2 regions of the Micromonospora sp. CA-240977 genome follow, and region 1 is predicted to be linked to the other one. Evidence: predicted binding sites of a transcription regulator. Region 1 holds the regulator's gene; the other holds the start of a gene.
The links. The regulator HspR, encoded in region 1, represses chaperone genes until heat shock. The targets are predictions, from matches to a motif close to TTGAGTNNNNNNNACTCAA.
Positions count from the first base shown of each region.

Region 2: the regulator HspR is predicted to act here: its motif matches at 1,453-1,471, upstream of lon (endopeptidase La).

Region 1 is NZ_CP192055.1:132,982-137,504, reverse strand. Features, by position in the region: gene ACQPWW_RS00680 (cation:proton antiporter) at 1-238, shown strand, start outside; gene ACQPWW_RS00675 (GNAT family N-acetyltransferase) at 227-685, opposite strand; gene ACQPWW_RS00670 (hypothetical protein) at 924-1,355, shown strand; gene ACQPWW_RS00665 (hypothetical protein) at 1,435-1,629, opposite strand; gene ACQPWW_RS00660 (heat shock protein transcriptional repressor HspR) at 1,767-2,207, opposite strand; gene dnaJ (molecular chaperone DnaJ) at 2,238-3,419, opposite strand; gene ACQPWW_RS00650 (nucleotide exchange factor GrpE) at 3,505-4,263, opposite strand; gene dnaK (molecular chaperone DnaK) at 4,312-4,523, opposite strand, start outside.
Region 2 is NZ_CP192055.1:3,889,593-3,894,115, reverse strand. Features, by position in the region: gene ACQPWW_RS18090 (hypothetical protein) at 1-24, shown strand, start outside; gene ACQPWW_RS18085 (histone-like nucleoid-structuring protein Lsr2) at 151-498, opposite strand; gene ACQPWW_RS18080 (response regulator transcription factor) at 638-1,246, opposite strand; gene lon (endopeptidase La) at 1,495-3,825, shown strand; gene ACQPWW_RS18070 (DoxX family protein) at 3,957-4,361, shown strand; gene ACQPWW_RS18065 (DEAD/DEAH box helicase) at 4,410-4,523, opposite strand, start outside.

The DNA of each region.
Region 1 (4,523 bases):
CGGCCTGGCACTCGTACCCCGCGGTGAGTTCTCCATCGTCATCGCCGGGCTCGCGGTGGCCGCCGGGAGCGTCGAGCCGCGGTTGGCGGCGCTGGCCGCGACGTACGTCCTGATCACCGTGGTGACCGGGCCGATCCTCGCCCGGCTGCCGGACTTCCCGTGGTTCAAGCGGTGGCTGCGTAACCGCGCGGCGGCCCAGCGGCGCGAGTCGACCCCTGTCGTCGACTCACTGCCCTGAGCTCCACCTGAACGCCGCGGCCGCGTGGGTCGCACCCTCGCGGAGGTAGAAGCGGTGCGCCTCGGTTCGGGCGAGGCCCGACTCCAGGAAGACGTAGTCGGCACCCTGTTCGTGCGCCCACGCCCGGGCAGCGGCCAGGAGGCTGGAGCCGACGCCCCGGGAGCGCCACTCGGGGTGCACGGCGAGATCCTCGATCGAAGCCCGACGGCCGAAGCGCACCGAGAGGATGTCCAGGTAGACGCTGGCCACGCCGACCAACTGGTTCTCCCGCGATCGAGCTTCGAAGAGCGCGACATTTTCGTCGGCGAGTATCTGCGCGGTGCGTTCGACGGCGCGGTCGTGGTCCCAATCCGCGGGACGGCGACCGGGAGGGGCGAAAAGCCATTCCAGCCCTGTGACGAACTCGGCCTCGGCGCCTCGCTGGAACCGTCGAACGTGGATTGTCATGGGAGCATCATCGACTGCTTCGACGAGGTCGGATGCCCTGTCGGAGTCGGAAGAAAGCGGCTGCGCCCGATGGCCGGCGGGATGGCACGGGCATGCCGTGAACCCGCCCATGCCAATGGTTGCGGAATTGCTCCTCGCGGGTACTACCGCAGCACCCGACGGCGGGTTACCGTTTCGCCCCAGCAGCCAGGTCCGTAGGCAGCGTTGCCACACGCGGGCGAGAGCGGAAGGTTGGCCGGTGAGCGTGCAGGAGTCGACGTTCCACGGCTTCGCCAACCCCGTCGATCCCAGTCCGGCGGAGTTGCGAGCTTGGGCGTACAAGCCCGATTCGGTGCCGTTGGCTTCGATGCCACCCGACTGGGACCTGCTGGTCTCCGGTGACCGGCTGGTGCTGACCCTCTTCGAGTTGGCGATGGACCCGACCTGCCCGGCCCGGCGTTTCGCCCTGCACTGCCTCTACATCTACGCGGCCGACGGCATCCGGACGAACTTCCGCGCCCATCCCAAGCGCCGCTTCCGCAAGCTCGTCGAACAGGCCGAGCGGGACGGCGACGAGCTGATGAAGATCTGGGCGCACAACGGACGGGTGCTGCTGGCCCGCCCGGATCTCTTCGTCTACCGGGACTGGTGCGAGGGCGGCCTGGTCCGCGAGAACCGCCGCCTCGGCTGAACTGGCCGGGACCCCCGCACTGGTGACGACGAACGGGCCGGGACCCCCCGTGGGTCCCGGCCCGCACGTCGGTCACCGGTCAGTCCTGCTTGCGTTCGCTCTCGGCTCGGCTCTTGTCGCCGCCGTGGTCGCCCTGTTCGGCGGACCCGCCGGCGACGACCCGGTCCCGGTAGGTCCCCTCGGTCACCTTGTCGAACTTCTTGCGGACGGCTTCGGCCAGCTCTTCCAACCGGTCCTCGGTCTGTTGGGCCACCTTCTTCGCCGGCTCCGCCATCGCTCCCCCTCGCCACGCCGATGGGTCCGATATAAGCCGTTTGAACCCGTATCAACAGGCTAACCGAAGCGGCCCGGACCGCGCCGGGGAATCCGGTGCGGTCCGGGCCGAGAAGACAGCGCGGGGTGAGCGGTAGGTCAACGATCGGGATTACGGCGGGGTCGCCAGACCACCAGGGCGGTGGACGTCCGGTTGGTAGGCACCAGGTCCCGTCCCGGAAAGCGGGCGAGTGATTCCAGCTCAGCCACCCGTCGGTACGCGGCGTCCAGCTCCGCCTCCAGTCGGGCCACCCGCTGCTGCGCCTGCTCCAGCAGCCGCTCCAGCCCGATGATCCGCTTGACGCCGGCCAGGTTGATCCCGTCGTCCTGGCTGAGCCGCTGCACCTCGCGCAGCAGCACCACGTCGCGGACGCTGTACCGACGCCCGCCGCCAGCGGCTCGACCGGGCTGCACCAGCCCCAGTCGGTCGTACTGGCGCAGGGTCTGTGGGTGCATCCCCGCCATCCGCGCCGCAACCGAGATCATCAGCACCTTGGCCTCGTAGGCAGGGTCACCCGAACCGAGGAACTCGCCCGACATCCCGCTCACCTCCGCGTCCCTTCCACCGGACTAACTGACCCGACGCACCCGCGCCTCGAGATGTTCCCGGGCCGCTGGCGGGCTCTGCTCGGCGAACGCCTCCAGCGCCGTGCGCGCCTCGTCGGACAACCGGGCCGGCACCACCACGTCCAGGGTGACAAGCAGGTCGCCAGCCTGCCCGTCGCGGCGAACCACACCCTTGCCCCGGGCGCGCAGCACCCGCCCGCTGGGCGTCCCCGGCGGCACCCGCAGGGTCACCGCCGCGTCGAGCGTGGGCACCCGCAGGTCCGTGCCGAGCACGGCCTCCGCGAAGGTGATCGGCACGCTCAGCGTCAGGTCGTCACCGGTACGCCCGAACAACTCGTCCGGCCGAACCTTGACGTGCACGAACAGGTCACCGGCGGGGCCGCCGCGCTCGCCCGGCTCACCGCGCCCGGTCAGCCGGATGCGCTGACCGTCGGCCACGCCGGCCGGGAAGCGCACGTTCATGGTGCGCGTCTTTGTGACACCGCCGCTGCCGTGGCACTCGGGGCACTTTTCCTCGACCACTGTGCCGACGCCCTGGCAGTTGCGGCACGGCTCGGAGAAGCTGAACGACCCCTGGTTGCGGGTCGTCACGCCGGCGCCGTGGCAGACCTGGCAGGTCTGCGGCTGGGTGCCGGGCTTGGCCCCGTTGCCATGGCAGGTCTCGCAGACGCCCGGCGCGCGCAGCGTCAGGGGCAGCGTGACCCCGCGCACCGCGTCGCCGAAGTCCAGTGCCACCTCGGTCTCCACGTCCCGGCCACGGCCCGGACCGCGTGGCGCCGCCTGCCCACCACCCTGCCCGCCCGTGAAGATTGAGCTGAACAGGTCCTGGAAGCCGGTGCCTCCGAAGCGGCGATCGCCGGCCCCGCCGCCGCCGAACATGTCGGAGACGTCGAACGGCATGCCGCCCGGCTGACCCGCGCCGCGGGCGTTGCGCCGGAACGCGCCCGAGCCGAACAGCGAGCGCATCTCGTCGTACTCGCGACGGCGGCCGGAGTCCGACAGCACGTTGTACGCCTCGGACGCGGCCTTGAACCGTTCCTCCGCCTTGGCGTCACCCGGGTTGTGGTCCGGGTGCGACTCCCGGGCCACCTTGCGGTACGCCTTCTTGATGTCGTCCGCGGAGGCGGCCTTGTCCACGCCGAGCACGGCGTAGAAGTCCTTCTCGATCCAGTCCTTGGAACTCACCGGTCCACCCCCTCTCGACCCTCGCGGCCCGGCCGTCCCGCCCACCGCGTGGCGGTGGGCGGGACGGCCCGGTCACTGCTTCGCACTATTCCGGGTCCGCGACCGCGACCAGCGCGGGGCGCAGCAGCCGCTCACCGAGCTGGTAGCCGCGCCGCATGACCTGTACACAGGTCGGCTCGGTGACCTCGGCCGAGGTCTGGTGCGCGACCGCCTCGTGACGGGTCGGGTCGAACGGGTCGCCCTGCTCGCCGAAGGCGTTCAGGCCGAACTTGCCAAGCGCGGTGGTGAGTTGTTCCGCCACCGTGCCGAACGGTCCGACCAGGTCGCCGTGTTCCCGAGCCCGGTCCAGGTCGTCGAGGATCGGCAGCAGCGCGGCCAGCACCGAGCCGGTCGCCTGCTCCTGCACCAGGTTGCGGTCACGGTCGACCCGCTTGCGGTAGTTGGCGTACTCCGCCGACACCCGCTGCACGTCCCGGGTCCGCTCGTCCAACTCGGCCCGGAGCGCCTCCAGCTCGGCGCCGAGCGAGGTGCCCGTGCCGGTGCCGTCCACCGGCTGCGCCGGGGCGTCCACCACCGGCGGACCGGAGGACTCCGGACCGTCGGTGGAGTTGACCTCGACCTCGATCTCGTCGACAACGACCTCGGCGTCCTCGACCAGGCCCTCGGCCGGCACACCGGTCTCCGCGTCGGCGGCGGTGCCCTCCGGCTCCGCCGTGTCGACGAGCTTGCGCTTGTTGCGGATGACGACCCGCTCCCCGTCGCCGGTGGTCGGCTCCGTGGGCGCGGAGCCACCCGGCGTCGACCCGGTGTCGCCCGGGTCGGCGGCTCGTGGCTTCTGCGTCATGCGGCTACCTCATCCCCTTCGCCGTGGACACGTGCCGGAGGCCGACTGTCACTTCTTGCCGTCCTCGTCCACGATTTCCGCGTCGACCACGTCGTCGGCGCCGCCGGACTGCGGGCCGGGCTGTGCGCCGGTCGCACCCGGGCCGGCCTCGCCACCCGGCTGCTGACCCTGCTCGGCCTGCTGCGAGTAGAGCAGCGAACCGGCCTGCTGGGAGACCTGCGCGAGTCGCTCGTGCGCGGACTTGATCTTCTCGATGTCCT
Region 2 (4,523 bases), 3.8 Mb from region 1:
TCGGTACGCATCGACGTCAACTGATTCATCTCAACCGGCGGTGGCCGGTCACCCGGGTGACAACCCGGATGGCCGGCCACCGCCGGTTCCCGCCGAGACAATCCGACGGGGCCCCGCCGTCGCAGCGGGACCCCGTCGGCAACTCGCGTGTCAGCGCGCCTTGTAGGCCTCGACGACCTCAACCGGGATCCGGCCCCGCTCGGAAATCTTGTAGCCGTTCTTGACGGCCCATTCCCGGATGGCCCGGTTCTGCTCCCGATCCATTCCGGCGCCGGTGGGTCGCCCCGGCCTCCGGACCGATCGGGTGCTCTCCACCGGACCGCGCCCGATCCGCCGACCCGCATTGATGTACGGATCCAGTGCCTTGCGCAAGACGCCGGCATTTTCGTCCGAGACGTCGATCGTGTAGGCCACTCCGTCGAGACTGAACTCGACCGTCCGGTCGGCCTTGCCGCCGTCGAGGTCGTCGGTCAGGACCGTGATTACTTTTCTCGCCATTGCCGATTACTCCCTGTGTGCGGCGGGATGTGTCCAAAGTCTGACCTATCACCCCGGTAATCCGCAACAATATGCGTCCCATTCGGCGCGTCGTGATTCCGTACCGAGAAAAATCGTGAATCGGTGCGTTGACGGAGCCTCAATGGTCGAGGAGGCCGCTGTGCCCGGCCACGGCGGCGGCCTCCGACCGGTTGGACACCCGCAGCCTGCGCAGCAACGCGGCGGTCATCCGTTTCACCGTCCGTTCCGAGACGTGCAGTTCTTCGGCGATGTCGACGGTCTTGCGGCCGGCGGCGATCGCGCGCAGCAGCCGCCGTTCCTCGCCGTCCAGGTCGACCGACGGGGAGTGCATGGGCCGCAGCATGGCACGCAGCAACTCGGCGGGGAGCACCGCCCAGCCGTCGAGGATCGCCAGCAGCGGGGGCAGCAGTTCCTCCGGTTCGCTGGTCTTCGGCAGGAACCCCTCGGCGCCGGCCCGCAGCGCCGCCAGGGCCGGCGCGGGGTCCACGGCACCGGACATCGCGACCACGCGTACCCGTGGGGTGGTCCGTCTGATCGCGGCCACCGCCCGGATGCCGCCGGGCGCCGGCATGTGCAGGTCGACAAGGGCCAGGTCGGGCCGGCAACGACTGGTCAGCGCGGCCGCGGTGGCGGCGTCTCCGGTCGAGGCGACCACCTCGGCCCGACCGTCGGTGGTGATCGGAAGCAGCAACTCCAGCCCGCGGACGAAGAGGGGGTGATCGTCCACGACGACGAGTCGAATGGTGGAGGCTCCCGGCATGTCTGCGCCGTTCCCCAGCGGGTACCGATCATGCGGGTACGCACCGAACGAGGGGATGCGGGCACGCCACGGTCTGCGGGGTCTGTTGCGAGGATCGCGCCGCACCCGGCCCGATCGGAGCCTGGGTGAAGTGGTCTGGGTCACAGTCCGGAACAAGGGGAACGCTTTGTTACTTGAGTGAGACACGCTCAACTCAACGCGATAGCAGGTGTTCGATGGCAACTCTTCCGGTACTTCCCCTGACCGACGCCGTGCTGCTGCCCGGCATGGTCATCCCGGTGACCCTCGACCCGACCACCCAGGCCGCGATCGACGCGGCGCGGGCGACCGGCGATCGCAAGCTGCTGGCCGTGCCACGGATCGACGGCGAGTACGGCCCGGTCGGCGTCGTCGCCACCATCGAGAAGGTCGGCCGGCTGCCCGAGGGCGAGCCCGCCGCCGTCATCCGTGGCCTGTCCCGGGCCCGGATCGGCTCCGGCGTGCCCGGCCCCGGCGCCGCACTCTGGGTCGAGGCGACTGAACTTGACGAACCCGCTCCCGCCGGCCGCGCCCGGGAACTCGCCCGCGAGTACCGCGCCCTGGTGACCTCCGTGCTTCAGCAACGGGGCGCCTGGCAGGTCATCGACGCGGTGGAGCGGATGACCGACCTGTCCGAGCTGGCCGACTCGGCCGGCTACGCGCCCTGGTTGACCCTGGACCAGAAGACCGAACTGCTCGCCGCGCCGGACGTCACCGCCCGGTTGGAGCTGCTTGTCGGCTGGGTGAAGGACTACCTGGCCGAGCAGGAGGTCACCGAGCAGATCAACAGTGACGTCCGCGAGGGGCTGGAGAAGTCCCAGCGGGAGTTCCTGCTGCGCCAGCAGCTCGCCGCGATCCGCAAGGAACTGGGCGAGGACGAGCCGGACGGCTCGGCCGACTACCGGTCCCGGGTCGAGGCCGCCGAGCTGCCGGACAAGGTCCGTGAGGCGGCCATGCGCGAGGTCGGCAAGCTGGAACGGGCCAGTGACGCCTCACCGGAGGCGGGCTGGATCCGCACCTGGCTCGACACGGTGCTGGAAATGCCGTGGGGCACACGTACCGAGGACAACACCGACCTGGCCGCGGCCCGGGCGGTGCTCGACGCCGACCACGCCGGCCTGGCCGACGTGAAGGACCGCATCCTGGAGTACCTGGCCGTGCGCAACCGGCGCGCCGAGCGCAACCTCGGCGTGGTCGGCGGTCGCGGCTCCGGCGCTGTCCTCGCCCTCGCCGGTCCTCCCGGAGTGGGCAAGACCAGCCTCGGCGAGTCCGTGGCGCGGGCACTCGGGCGCAACTTCGTCCGGGTCTCGCTCGGCGGCGTCCGCGACGAGGCGGAGATCCGCGGTCACCGGCGCACCTACGTGGGCGCGCTGCCCGGCCGGATCGTCCGCGCGCTGCGCGAGGCCGGCTCGATGAACCCGGTCGTGCTCCTCGACGAGGTGGACAAGGTCTCCGCCGGCTACGCCGGCGACCCGGCCGCCGCCCTGCTGGAGGTGCTCGACCCGGCCCAGAACCACACCTTCCGGGACCACTACCTGGAGGTCGACCTGGACCTGTCCGACGTGCTGTTCCTGGCCACCGCCAACGTGGTGGAGTCCATCCCCGGCCCGCTGCTGGACCGGATGGAGCTGGTCACGCTGGACGGCTACACCGAGGACGAGAAGGTCGCCATCGCCCGCGACCACCTGCTGCCCCGGCAGCGGGATCGGGCCGGGCTGACCGCCGACGAGGTGAGCGTCGCCGACGACGCTCTCGCGCTGATCGCGGGGGAGTACACCCGGGAGGCCGGAGTCCGGCAGCTCGAGCGTGCGCTGGCCAAGATCCTGCGCAAGGTGGCGGTGACGCTGGCGACCGACCCGACAGCGGTACGCGTCGACACCGACAACCTCACCGGCTACCTGGGGCGGCCGAAGTTCACCCCGGAGTCGGCCGAGCGCACCGCCGTGCCCGGCGTGGCGACCGGCCTCGCCGTCACCGGCGCCGGTGGGGACGTGCTCTTCATCGAGGCGACAAGCATGGAGGGCGAGCCGGGGCTGACCCTGACCGGCCAGCTCGGCGACGTGATGAAGGAGTCGGCGCACATCGCGCTGTCGTACCTGCGCTCCAACGGGCGGCGGCTCGGCATCGACCCGAACGCCCTGGCGGGACGGCGGATCCACCTGCACGTCCCGGCGGGCGCGGTGCCCAAGGACGGCCCGAGCGCCGGCATCACCATGGTCACGGCCCTGGCGTCGCTTGTCACCGGTCGTCCGGTCCGCCCGGAGTTCGGGATGACCGGCGAGGTGACGCTCTCCGGTCGGGTGCTGCCGATCGGTGGGGTGAAGCAGAAGCTGCTCGCCGCACACCGGGCCGGCCTCACCGAGGTGATCATCCCGGCGCGCAACGAGCCCGACCTGGACGACCTGCCGACCGAGGTGCGCGAGGCGCTGACCGTGCACACCCTGGCCGACGTGGCCGACGTGCTCGCCCTGGCGCTGCGCCCGGCCGACGTCGAGGCGCTGGACGGTCCGGCGCTCTTCACGGTCTGACCATCAACCACAAGGACCCCCGCCGGCTTCGCAGCCGGCGGGGGTCCTGTGGTACGCGGGCAGAGGTCTACTGTGCCGCCTGAAGCGTCAACCACCTCTCCGCCGCGAGGCGGTCCCCTGGAGGAACCCCCGTGAACCTGGTGCTCTGGATCATCCAGATCCTGCTCGCCGCCGTCTTCGCCGGCGCTGGACTGGCCAAACTGACCCAGCCCAAGGACAAGCTGCGTGAGCTGATGCGGTGGGTGGACCCGGTCCCGCCGACCCAGGTCAAGGCGCTCGGCGCGGTCGAGCTGCTGGCCGCGGTCGGACTGGTGCTGCCCCCGCTCACCGGCGTCGCCACGGTGCTCACCCCGCTGGCCGCCGTCGGGCTGGTCGTCGTCATGGTCGGCGGCATCCGCGTGCACCTGCGCGACCTGAAGAAGCAGGACACGCGGGAGGGGCGTCGCACCGAGATCCAGGGCGCGATCACCTGCGCGGTGCTGCTCGTGCTCGCCGCCGTGGTGGCCTGGGGCCGCTTCGGCCCGTACTCCTTCTGATCCGCGGCGCCGGCGACCGTCGTACCCCGGCGGTCGCCGGCGGCTTGCTCAGCGCTCGTCGCCCCCGCGGTCGCGGCGCACGGTGGCCTTGCGGCCCTTGATCGTGCTCTGCCGCAACCCGGAGATCACCTCGTCGGCCACCCCCTGCGGCACCTCCACCAG